DNA from 3 places in the Sinomonas halotolerans genome. Region 2 is predicted to be linked to each of the others. Evidence: predicted binding sites of a transcription regulator. Region 2 holds the regulator's gene; each other region holds the start of a gene.
What was found. The regulator LexA, encoded in region 2, represses DNA repair genes until DNA is damaged. The targets are predictions, from matches to a motif close to TCGAACANNTGTTCGA.
Positions count from the first base shown of each region.

Region 1: ABCQ75_RS05205 (HNH endonuclease signature motif containing protein) is a predicted target of LexA. The motif match lies at 1,733-1,748, and genes of this name have one in related genera.
Region 3: uvrA (excinuclease ABC subunit UvrA) is a predicted target of LexA. The motif match lies at 1,746-1,761, and genes of this name have one in related genera.

Region 1 is NZ_JBDFRB010000003.1:230,397-233,666, forward strand. Features, by position in the region: gene ABCQ75_RS05205 (HNH endonuclease signature motif containing protein) at 1-1,635, opposite strand, end outside; gene fbaA (class II fructose-bisphosphate aldolase) at 1,981-3,003, shown strand; gene ABCQ75_RS05215 (DUF3151 domain-containing protein) at 3,018-3,270, shown strand, end outside.
Region 2 is NZ_JBDFRB010000001.1:306,357-309,626, reverse strand. Features, by position in the region: gene ABCQ75_RS01385 (histidinol-phosphate transaminase) at 1-720, opposite strand, end outside; gene ABCQ75_RS01380 (LysM peptidoglycan-binding domain-containing protein) at 783-1,160, opposite strand; gene lexA (transcriptional repressor LexA) at 1,500-2,210, shown strand; gene ABCQ75_RS01370 (ATP-dependent DNA helicase) at 2,277-3,270, opposite strand, start outside.
Region 3 is NZ_JBDFRB010000010.1:50,788-54,057, reverse strand. Features, by position in the region: gene ABCQ75_RS11740 (hypothetical protein) at 1-477, shown strand, start outside; gene ABCQ75_RS11735 (MBL fold metallo-hydrolase) at 606-1,277, opposite strand; gene ABCQ75_RS11730 (GntR family transcriptional regulator) at 1,318-1,707, shown strand; gene uvrA (excinuclease ABC subunit UvrA) at 1,944-3,270, shown strand, end outside.

The DNA.
Region 1 (3,270 bases), on a different contig from region 2:
CGGGACTGGCTGGGGAGGCGGGACTGGCTGGGAGGGCGGGACTGGCTGGGGAGGCGGGACTGGCTGGGAAGGCGAGATTGGCTGGGGAGGCGGGACTGGCTGGGGAGGCGGGACTGGCTGGGAGGGCGGGACTGCGCCCGCGCCTGCCTCGTTGTCCAGTCGGCCGAGGATGGCGGTGCGGTCGATCGGTTCCGCCGCATGTTCGAATCCGAGGAGCGTCCGCCACACGAGCTCTCCGCTGAGGCGCGGGGGTGCGCTCGACTGAATTCGGCCCTGCGCGAGGGCAGTGTCCGAAGGGTCGGCCATCTCCATCGGCACCTCGCGGCGGAGCGTGAACAGCGCTAGCGACTTGAGGGCATGGTGCTTCCCGCACAGCAGGGCCAGGTTCTCGGCGTCGGTGGTCCCGCCGTCCTGCCATTCGACCGTGTGGTCGACCTCTGAACGCCTGGCCGCGCGCGTGCAGCCGGGCACAACGCACACTCCGTCGCGGTACTCGATGAATCGCCTCAGCCCCGCGGGCGGTCTGTAGGCCGTCCTGCCCAGCCTTAGCGGAACCCCGCCGTCGTCGACGAACAGGCGCTGCCATGTGGGTGCCGCGGCGGCGAGCAGTCGGGCGGTCGTGGCATCGATGGCCCCGAAGCCTTCCAGCTCTGCGGGTCCATCCGACGCTCCCAGCGCGACTGCGGCCGGGATGTGCACCACGACCTCCGCCGAGATGCGGGACGTCAGCTCCTCGAACGAAGGGACATGAGCAGCACCTGGCGGGCTGCTGGGCCCAGCGGAGGACGGGCCGTTCGACGGGTCTGGAGACGAGGCTCCGTCCGTAGCCGTGGAATGCGGCAGGACGAATTGCGTGAGGGCATCCGCGCGCAGCTGCGGCAGGGTCCGGACCTCGTCGCAGCGCCCCTGGGCGGCGCGGGCCGCGGCGTCCACCCGTTCGAACACGGCGAGGCCTACCTCCGCTGGCAGCAGGGCCGTGAGCGAGCACATGCCGTCATCCTCGGCCTTGACCCACACGCCGCGATCGGCGCGTGCCCGCTCGCGGCGCTTGATGATCGATTCCGGGTGGCGGCGCTCCCGCAGGTTCCGTACGACGGCCCGGAACTCGCCGGGAGTCCTGAGTTGGCCCCGGCGCGTGTGGAGCTTGGTGAGGGCCTCGATCCCGAACGAGTGCGCGGACTCCTCGGGAAGGGTGGAGGCCTGTTCGACCACCACGCGGGCATGCGCCTCCGTGATGTCGCCGGAGGCGAGCGCATCATGGACTCCGGGGTGGGTCCCGACCAGCGCGGTCGAGAAGTTCACGGTCCGGGCGGCAGCCGCCTCTGACGTCCCGAGTGCTGCGGCCACCTCGGAAACGGTCGCGGCATGGGCCATCTCCCCGCCCAGCCGGGCGGGCTGACCGGAGCGCCCCACGAGGGGGGTCTCGGCAATATGGTCGTTCATGGCCGTCACGAGCAGGGCGGCGAGACTCGCGCGGTAGGCGTCGAGATCCGCCAGTGCGATGAGGCCCCGCGCAGCACCTTCGGCCGTGTTCAGAGTGGCGGTGTCCATCCAGAGCGCGCCGTGGAGCACCTTCGGTGCGCGGGAGCTGAAGACGAGCGCACTCGAGGGCGCCGCATCCTCGATCGTTGCCACGTGCACTGCCCCTCCTCGAGCTCAGCTTCCGTATTCCTCTGCAAGCGCCGAGTGCCAGCTGCAGCCGGTATCGACGTTCGAACGGTCAGAACTCTAATAGAAAATATGTTCTAAATACCAGTGCTGGAACCGCATCCCGATCGAGGTCTCGGCCCTCAGCGTGATCCTCGCCCTGGTTCCGACGACGAGCCAGAGGAGGCTGACCGTCGAGGGAGCGCCGCCGCGCCGTCGGGCGTCATGTGCCAAGCGGGACCACCGCGCCTGCGGTGCGATCGCTAGGATGGGCAGTGGCCAGCACGCGCTCATCCCGCGTGGACCTTCGCGGACCCAGACCAAGGAGTCTCTATGCCTATCGCCACTCCCGAGAAGTACGCCGAGATGATCGATGCCGCCAAGGCCGGCGGCTTCGCGTTCCCGGCGGTCAACGTCACCTCGTCGCAGACGCTGAACGCGGCGATCCGGGGCTTCGCCGAGGCTGGCTCCGACGGCATCATCCAGGTCTCCACGGGCGGCGCCGCGTACTGGTCCGGCGCGTCGGTCAAGGACATGGTCGCCGGCTCCCTGGGCTTCGCCGCCTTCGCCCGCGAGGTCGCCAAGAACTACGACGTCAACATCGCCCTGCACACCGACCACTGCCCGAAGGACAAGCTGGACTCGTTCGTCCTGCCGCTCCTGGCGGCCTCCGAGGCCGAGGTCAAGGCCGGCCGCGACCCGCTCTTCAACTCCCACATGTGGGACGGCTCGCACGAGGCCCTCGACGAGAACCTGCGCATCGCGAAGGACCTCCTGGCCCGCACCTCCGCCGCGAAGATGATCCTCGAGGTGGAGATCGGCACGGTCGGCGGCGAGGAGGACGGCGTCGAGAACGAGATCAACGAGAAGCTCTACACGACCGTCGAGGACGCGCTCGCGACCATCGAGGCCCTCGGCGCCGGCGAGAACGGCCGCTACATCACGGCCCTGACGTTCGGCAACGTGCACGGCGTCTACAAGCCCGGCAACGTCAAGCTCCGCCCCGAGCTGCTCAAGGACATCCAGGAGCAGGTGGGTGCGAAGATCGGCAAGGCCAACCCGTTCGACCTCGTCTTCCACGGCGGCTCCGGCTCGAGCGAGCAGGAGATCGCGGACGCCGTCTCGTTCGGCGTGATCAAGATGAACATCGACACCGACACCCAGTACGCCTTCACGCGCCCGGTGGCCGGGCACATGCTCGCCAACTACGACGGCGTCCTCAAGGTCGACGGCAACATCGGCAACAAGAAGACCTACGACCCCCGCGTGTGGGGCGCCCTGGCCGAGGCCGGCATGGCAGCCCGCATCGTCGAGGCCGCGCAGCAGCTCGGCTCCGCCGGCAAGTCCATCAAGTAGTCGGGAGGGTGCTCGTGAGCGACGAGTTCCGCACGAACCTGCTCGGTCCCGAGCCCACGCGGCTTCCGGCGGAGGACGAGGTCTACCGAGGCCTGGCGCTTGGCCACGAGGCCGCCGACCTCGTGGCCGAGCACCCTGAGTCCTCACTCCTCTGGGCAATCCTGGCCGAGGAGGCATGGGCCGAGGGCCGCACCGTTGAGTCCTACGCGTTCGCGCGCGTCGGCTACCACCGTGGCCTCGACGCGCTGCGGCGCAGCGGCTGGCGGG
Region 2 (3,270 bases):
GCCCAGCCGCGCCCCGGCCAGCGCGAACGCCTTGCTCATGGTGCGGCTGACGACGAGGCGCGGCCGGCCCGGCAGGAGCGTCAGGGCGGACTGCGTGCCGGTGTGCGCGAACTCCGCATAGGCCTCGTCCACGATCACGACCGTCTGGCTCTCCTCGCCGGCCGCGTAGACCGCCTCGACGACGTCGAGGCCCAGCGCCGTCCCGGTCGGGTTGTTGGGCGAGCAGAGGATCACGATGCTCGGCGCGTGCTCGCGGACCTGGCGCGCGGCCGATTCGGCGCTGAGGCCGAAGTCCTCGGCACGCTCTCCCTTGATATAGGCGGTGCCGGTCCCGCTCGCGAGCAGCGGGTACATCGAGTAGGTCGGCGGGAAGCTCAGGACTGAGCGTCCGGGCCCGCCGAAGGCCTGGAGCAGCTGCTGGAGGACCTCGTTCGAGCCGTTCGCCGCCCAGAGCTGCTCTGCACCGAGCCCGTGGCCGAGGTACTCGGCCAGCGCCTCGCGCAGGGCGGTGAACTCGCGGTCGGGATAGCGGTTGAGGCCGGCAGCGACCTCGCGGACGGCCTCGACGATCGCCTCCTGGACGTCCTGCGGGACGCCGTACGTGTTCTCGTTGACGTTGAGCTGGATCGGGACGTCGATCTGGGGGGCCCCGTAGGGATGCTGTCCCCGCAGGTCGTCTCTGAGCGGGAGTCGGTTCAAACGTTCGAGCTGGTCGTCCACCCCTCAAGCCTACGCGAGCGGCGGGATGCGGCGACCCACGTGACGGACGGCCTGCGACCGCCTCAGTCCAGCACGGGGACGAGGAGGCGCTCCCCCGCCACCACCCGCGACCCCGTCAGGTCGTTGAGCTCCTGGATCTGCCCTATGGTCACCCGGGCATCCTGCCCGGGAGCGTGCTCGGCCGCGATCGTCCAGAGGGAGTCCCCGGGCTGGACGGTCACCGCGACGGCCTCCCCGGGGCCGGCGAGCATCTCGGCCTCAGCGTGGGCGGGAGCCATGAGAGCCGCCCACAGCGCGAGGAGGCCCACCATCGCCAGCGAGAGCGGGAGGATGATGAGGACGAAGCGCCCGCGGCGCGTGAGCCGCAGCGGCGTGGGCCGCTGCCGTTCGTGGCGGCGCGTCGACGCGCGGCGGGTGCCGGTGGCGAGAGCGTGTGCCATGGTCTGCCTTCCCTTGGGCCCGGCCGCGGATCTGGCGAACAGACCGACGGGACCGGGGACAGCTTTTCGAACGGGTATTCGAACTTCCGTAGGTACTTCTTAGCACCTGCCCTCGAACAAAGTCCAGATGGTGTCGAACACATGTTTGAAACACGCGCTCTCCTGGCCTACGGTTGACACAGCAGGGTCCGCGCCCGGCGTGCAACCGTCGACCACCCTCTCCTCGACGGCATATGGCCATCGTGGCGAGGGGGTCCGACAGTTCTCGAAGACGGCGGGGATCCTGCGAGCTGGCGACCAGGCCCGGACCCGGGCCGGCAGACGAGGAGGCACGGCGGGATGGCGACACGGACCAAGGCAGCGGCCAAGGGGCTCACGGCCCGTCAGCGCCGGATCCTCGAGACGATCCAGCGTTCGGTCCAGGACAACGGCTACCCGCCGTCCATGCGCGAGATCGGGGACACTGTCGGGCTCGCGAGCCTCTCGAGCGTCACGCACCAGCTGAGCCAGCTCGAGAAGCTCGGCTACCTCCGCCGCGACCCCAAGCGCCCGCGCGCCATGGAGGTGCTCATGCCGCTCACTCTCGACGAGGGCCAGCTGAGCGTCACCGGCCCCGAGGCAGGCTCGGTGCTCGGCGCGGGGGGCATCCCCGTCGGGGAGATGGCGAGCGCCGCGGACACGGCCATGGTGCCGCTCGTCGGCCGGATCGCCGCCGGCGGTCCGATCCTCGCCGACCAGGCCGTCGAAGAGGTCATGCCGCTCCCCCGCCAGCTCGTGGGCTACGGGGAGCTCTTCATGCTCAAGGTCAAGGGCGACTCCATGATCGACGCCGCGATCTGCGACGGCGACTGGGTCGTCGTCCGGCGCCAGAACAGCGCCGAGAACGGCGAGATCGTCGCTGCGCTCCTCGACGACGAGGCGACCGTCAAGACGTTCCGCCAGCGTGACGGGCACACGTGGCTCCTGCCGCAGAACACCCAGTACGAGCCGATCCTCGGCGACGAGGCCACGATCATGGGCAAGGTCGTCTCAGTGCTGCGGTCGGTCTGAGCCGCGCGCGTTCCAGGGGCGGCGACCCGCCGGTCGGCCTGAGCCGCGCTCGGTGCGGTCCGCGCGTCAGCCCGCGGCGGCGAGCCGGGCGAGCGCCTTGAGCACAGTGTCCCTCTCGGTCGTGCCCCACAGGGGCGGGAGGGCGCCGCGGAGGAATGCCCCGTAGCGCTCGGTCGCGAGCCGCGAGTCGAGCACGGCCACGACTCCCCTGTCAGCAGTCGAGCGGATGAGCCGCCCGGCGCCCTGCGCGAGGCGCACCGCGGCGTGGGTCGCGGACACCGCCATGAAACCATTGCCGCCGGCCTGCGCGACGGCCCTCGAACGCGCGGTCATGAGCGGGTCGTCCGGACGCGGGAAGGGGATCCTGTCGATGACCACGAGCCGGCACGCGTGGCCTGGGACATCGACCCCCTGCCAGAGCGACATGGTGCCGAAGAGGCAGGTGTCCGGCTCGGCCGCGAACTGCTTCACGAGCGCGCTCATCGACGACTCGCCCTGGCACAGGATGGGCACCTGGATCCGGTCCCGGAGCGCGTCCGCAGCCTCCTCCGCCGCACGGCGCGAGGAGAACAGGCACAGCGCTCCCCCGGACGAGGCCGTGAGGAGGGCCTCGAGCTCGTCGAGCGCCTCGGGGGAGACTCCCCGCCCGGGCTTGGGCAGGTGGCGGGCCACGTAGAGCATTCCCTGGCGGGGGTAGTCGAAGGGCGAGCCGACGTCGATCCCCGTCCACGAGGGGGCGCCCTGGCCGAGGAGACCGAGTCCGCCCGCCGTCGGCTCGAAGGCCGAGCCGATCGCGAGCGTCGCGCTCGTGAGCACCACGGTCCTGTCCGCGAAGAGGCCGTCGCGGAGCCGCCCGCCCACGCTGAGCGGGGCGATGTTCAGGACCGCTGGAGCGTCGTCGTCGGGGGCGGCGTAGCCGGACGCGGGGTCGAACGTCCCCGTCCGCGTGATCCACACGACCTCGCGGCTGGCCTCGGCATCGAGGATCCGCTCACAGGTGTCCACGAGCGCCGCGAGCCGGGAGCGCGCGACCTGCCGCCCGCCGTCGGATGCATTCTGC
Region 3 (3,270 bases), on a different contig from region 2:
CTCGCAGCCGTCGTCCTCGCAAGCGCCATGCTCACCGGGGCCGGTGCGGCTGCCGCGACGGCCGTCGAGACCACCGACACGACCCAGGTCACCGACGTCGTCGTCGTGGCCCCCATCACCCAGGAGCAGGTCGACGCCGCCAAGGCTGCCTTCGAGAAGGCCAAGGCCGATGCCCGCGCCTCCGAGAAGCTCGCCCGCGCGACCTACAAGACGGCCGAGGCGAACGCGCTCAAGGCCGCCAAGAGCGCCAAGGGCACGGCCAAGAAGGCCGCGGTCAAGAACGTCCAGACGCTGCGCAAGGCGAACCAGACCGCGCTCAAGGCCCTCGTGGCGGAGAACCGCGCCCTCGTCGACGCCGCGAAGGCCGCCTACCAGGCCCTCGCCGCCCAGTTCGAGGCCCAGAACGCGGCCGTCGAGGCGCCCGTCGAGACCGCTCCGGTCGTGACCGCTCCGGTGGAGACCGCTCCGGCCGTCTGACCGGCAATGGCCCGTGGGCACGGGCTGGGGGACCGCCCTTCGGCCAGGCCCATCTGATCCGCGCAGAGGCGCTGCTGCACATGGGGGCAGCAGCGCCTCTGCGCGTTCCCGTTCCCAGTGTCAGGTTCCTACCAGCCGCGCTGCTTCCACTCGGGAAGATGCGGACGCTCCGCTCCGAGCGTCGTGGGCTTCCCATGGCCGGGATGCACCTCGGCCGTGTCGGGATAGGCCCCGAAGAGCCGGTCGGCGACGTCGGCGAACAGGAGGGCGAACCGGTCGGCGTCGTCCTGCGTGTTCCCCACGCCGCCGGGGAACAGCGAGTCGCCGGAGAAGATGAGGACCGGCGCATCCTGCTCAGTGAGGACATAGGCGATCGACCCGGGCGTGTGGCCGCGCAGATGGACCGCTGCCAGCTCGAATCCCCACGCCCCGTGGGCTTCGGGCAGCACGTCGCCGTGGTCGAGCACCGTGTCGACCGGCACAGGGATGCCCGAGGCGTCCTGACGGCCTGCCGCCGTGCGCGCCCCCGTCGCCGCGACGACCCCCTCGAGCGCCCGGACGTGGTCCCAGTGCTGGTGGGTCGTGGCGACGAGCTCGAGCTTCGGCGGGCGGCCCGCGCCGGCTGCGTCCGCGCCGCCCTCCGCAAGGAGCGACCGGATGGCCGGGAGGTCGTCCGCGGCGTCGATGAGGACCTGGGCCCCGGTCTCCTTGGACGTGATCAGGTAGACATTGTTGTCCATCGAGCTCACCGAGATCCGGCGGACGGTCACCTTGGCGAGGTCGTGCAGGAGGCTGCTCATGGGGCCAGTCTAGGCAGCAGCCCGGCGGTAGGGTGGGGACATGGCAGAGCAGGAGTTCCCAGGGAAGTGGCGGCCGGACACCGAGCTCGTGATCCCCCTCTTCGAGCAGCTGCGCCGCCGCATCCTCGCCCTCGTGGACGACGGCGCCCTCCCGGTCGGGCGGCGCCTGCCCCCGGTGCGTGGCCTCGCCACGGAGCTGGGTGTGGCGCCGCACACTGTCGCGCGGGCGTACCGCGAGCTCGAGGAGGCCGGCGTGCTCGTCACTGCAGGCAGGGCGGGCACCTCGGTGGCACCCCGTGGCGCACGGGAGGAGGAGCTTGCTGCCGCGGCGCGCTCCTTCGCGGCGGCGGTCCTCGCTTCAGGAGCCTCCCTCGAGGACGCCCTCGCGCTTGCGGCGTCCGCCTACCGCGAGGGCCAGGGCAGGCCCTGACGCCTCTGTGAGGCCCGGGGGAGGAGCCCAGAGTGTGATCGAAGACATTTTCGAAAAGGCGTTCTGTCGACTAGCATGGACGGGTGCAGAGTCCCTCCACGCTCACTGACGCCTCCATCCCCACTCCATCCGCGGCCGAGCCGTCCGCAGCGCCGTCCGCGGTCGGGAGCGCTGCGCCGAAGGCTGCCGCCAAGGGCGCACGGCAGGTCTCCCACACGCCGGACCAGTCGCGGCTCATCGTCAAGGGCGCCCGCGAGCACAACCTGCGCAACGTGGACCTGGACCTCCCGCGGGACGCCATGATCGTCTTCACGGGCCTCTCGGGGTCGGGCAAGTCCTCCCTCGCGTTCGACACGATCTTCGCCGAGGGCCAGCGCCGTTACGTCGAGTCTCTCTCGGCCTACGCCCGCCAGTTCCTCGGGCAGGTGGACAAGCCGGACGTGGACTTCATCGAGGGCCTCTCGCCGGCCGTCTCGATCGATCAGAAGTCCACGAGCAAGAACCCGCGCTCCACGGTGGGCACCATCACCGAGATCTACGACTACATGCGCCTCCTCTGGGCGCGCGTCGGCCGCCCGCACTGCCCCGTCTGCCACGAGGCGGTCACCCGCCAGACGCCGCAGCAGATCGTGGACCAGCTGCTCGAGCTCCCCCAGGGCACGCGCTTCCAGCTCCTGGCCCCGGTCGTGCGGGGGCGCAAGGGGGAGTTCGTCGAACTCTTCAAGGAGCTCGCGGCCAAGGGCTACTCGCGTGCCCGCGTGGACGGCGAGCTCATCCAGCTCTCCGAGCCGCCCAAGCTCGGGAAGCAGTTCAAGCACACGATCGAGGTCGTCGTCGACCGTCTCGTGGTCAAGGACGGCATCCGCCAGCGCCTTGCGGACTCGGTCGAGACCGCGCTCGGGCTCGCCGAAGGCCGCGTCCTCGCGGACTTCGTGGACCTCGAGCCGGACGATGAGGCGCGCGTGCGCGCCTTCTCGGAGAACCTCGCGTGCCCCAACGAGCATCCGCTCGCGATCGACGAGATCGAGCCCCGCTCCTTCTCGTTCAACAACCCGTTCGGTGCGTGCCCCGCGTGCACGGGCATCGGCACCAAGCTCGAGGTCGACGAGGAGCTCGTCGTCCCAGACCCCGAGCTGTCCCTGTCGGAAGGCGCGATCGCGCCCTGGTCGCTGGGTGCGGCGACCCAGGAGTACTGGACGCGCCTCCTCGAGGGGCTGGCCGACGATCTCGGATTCTCCATGAAGACCGCGTGGCACAGCCTCCCGCAGTACGCGCGGGAAGCTGTCCTGCACGGCAAGGACCACAAGGTCGTGGTGCAGTACCGGAACCGCTTCGGGCGGGAGCGCAAGTACAGCACCGGGTTCGAGGGAGCAGTCTCCTACATCCAGCGCAAGCACCTCGAGACGGAGTCCGACTCCGCGCGGGACCGCTACGAGGAGTACATGCGCGAGATCCCGTGCCCCGAGTGCGGCGGTGCGCGCCTGAACCCGGCGTCCCTGTCCGTGCTGGTCGGCGGCCGCTCGATCGCGGACGTCTCGCGGCTCCCCCTCAGGGACGCGCGGC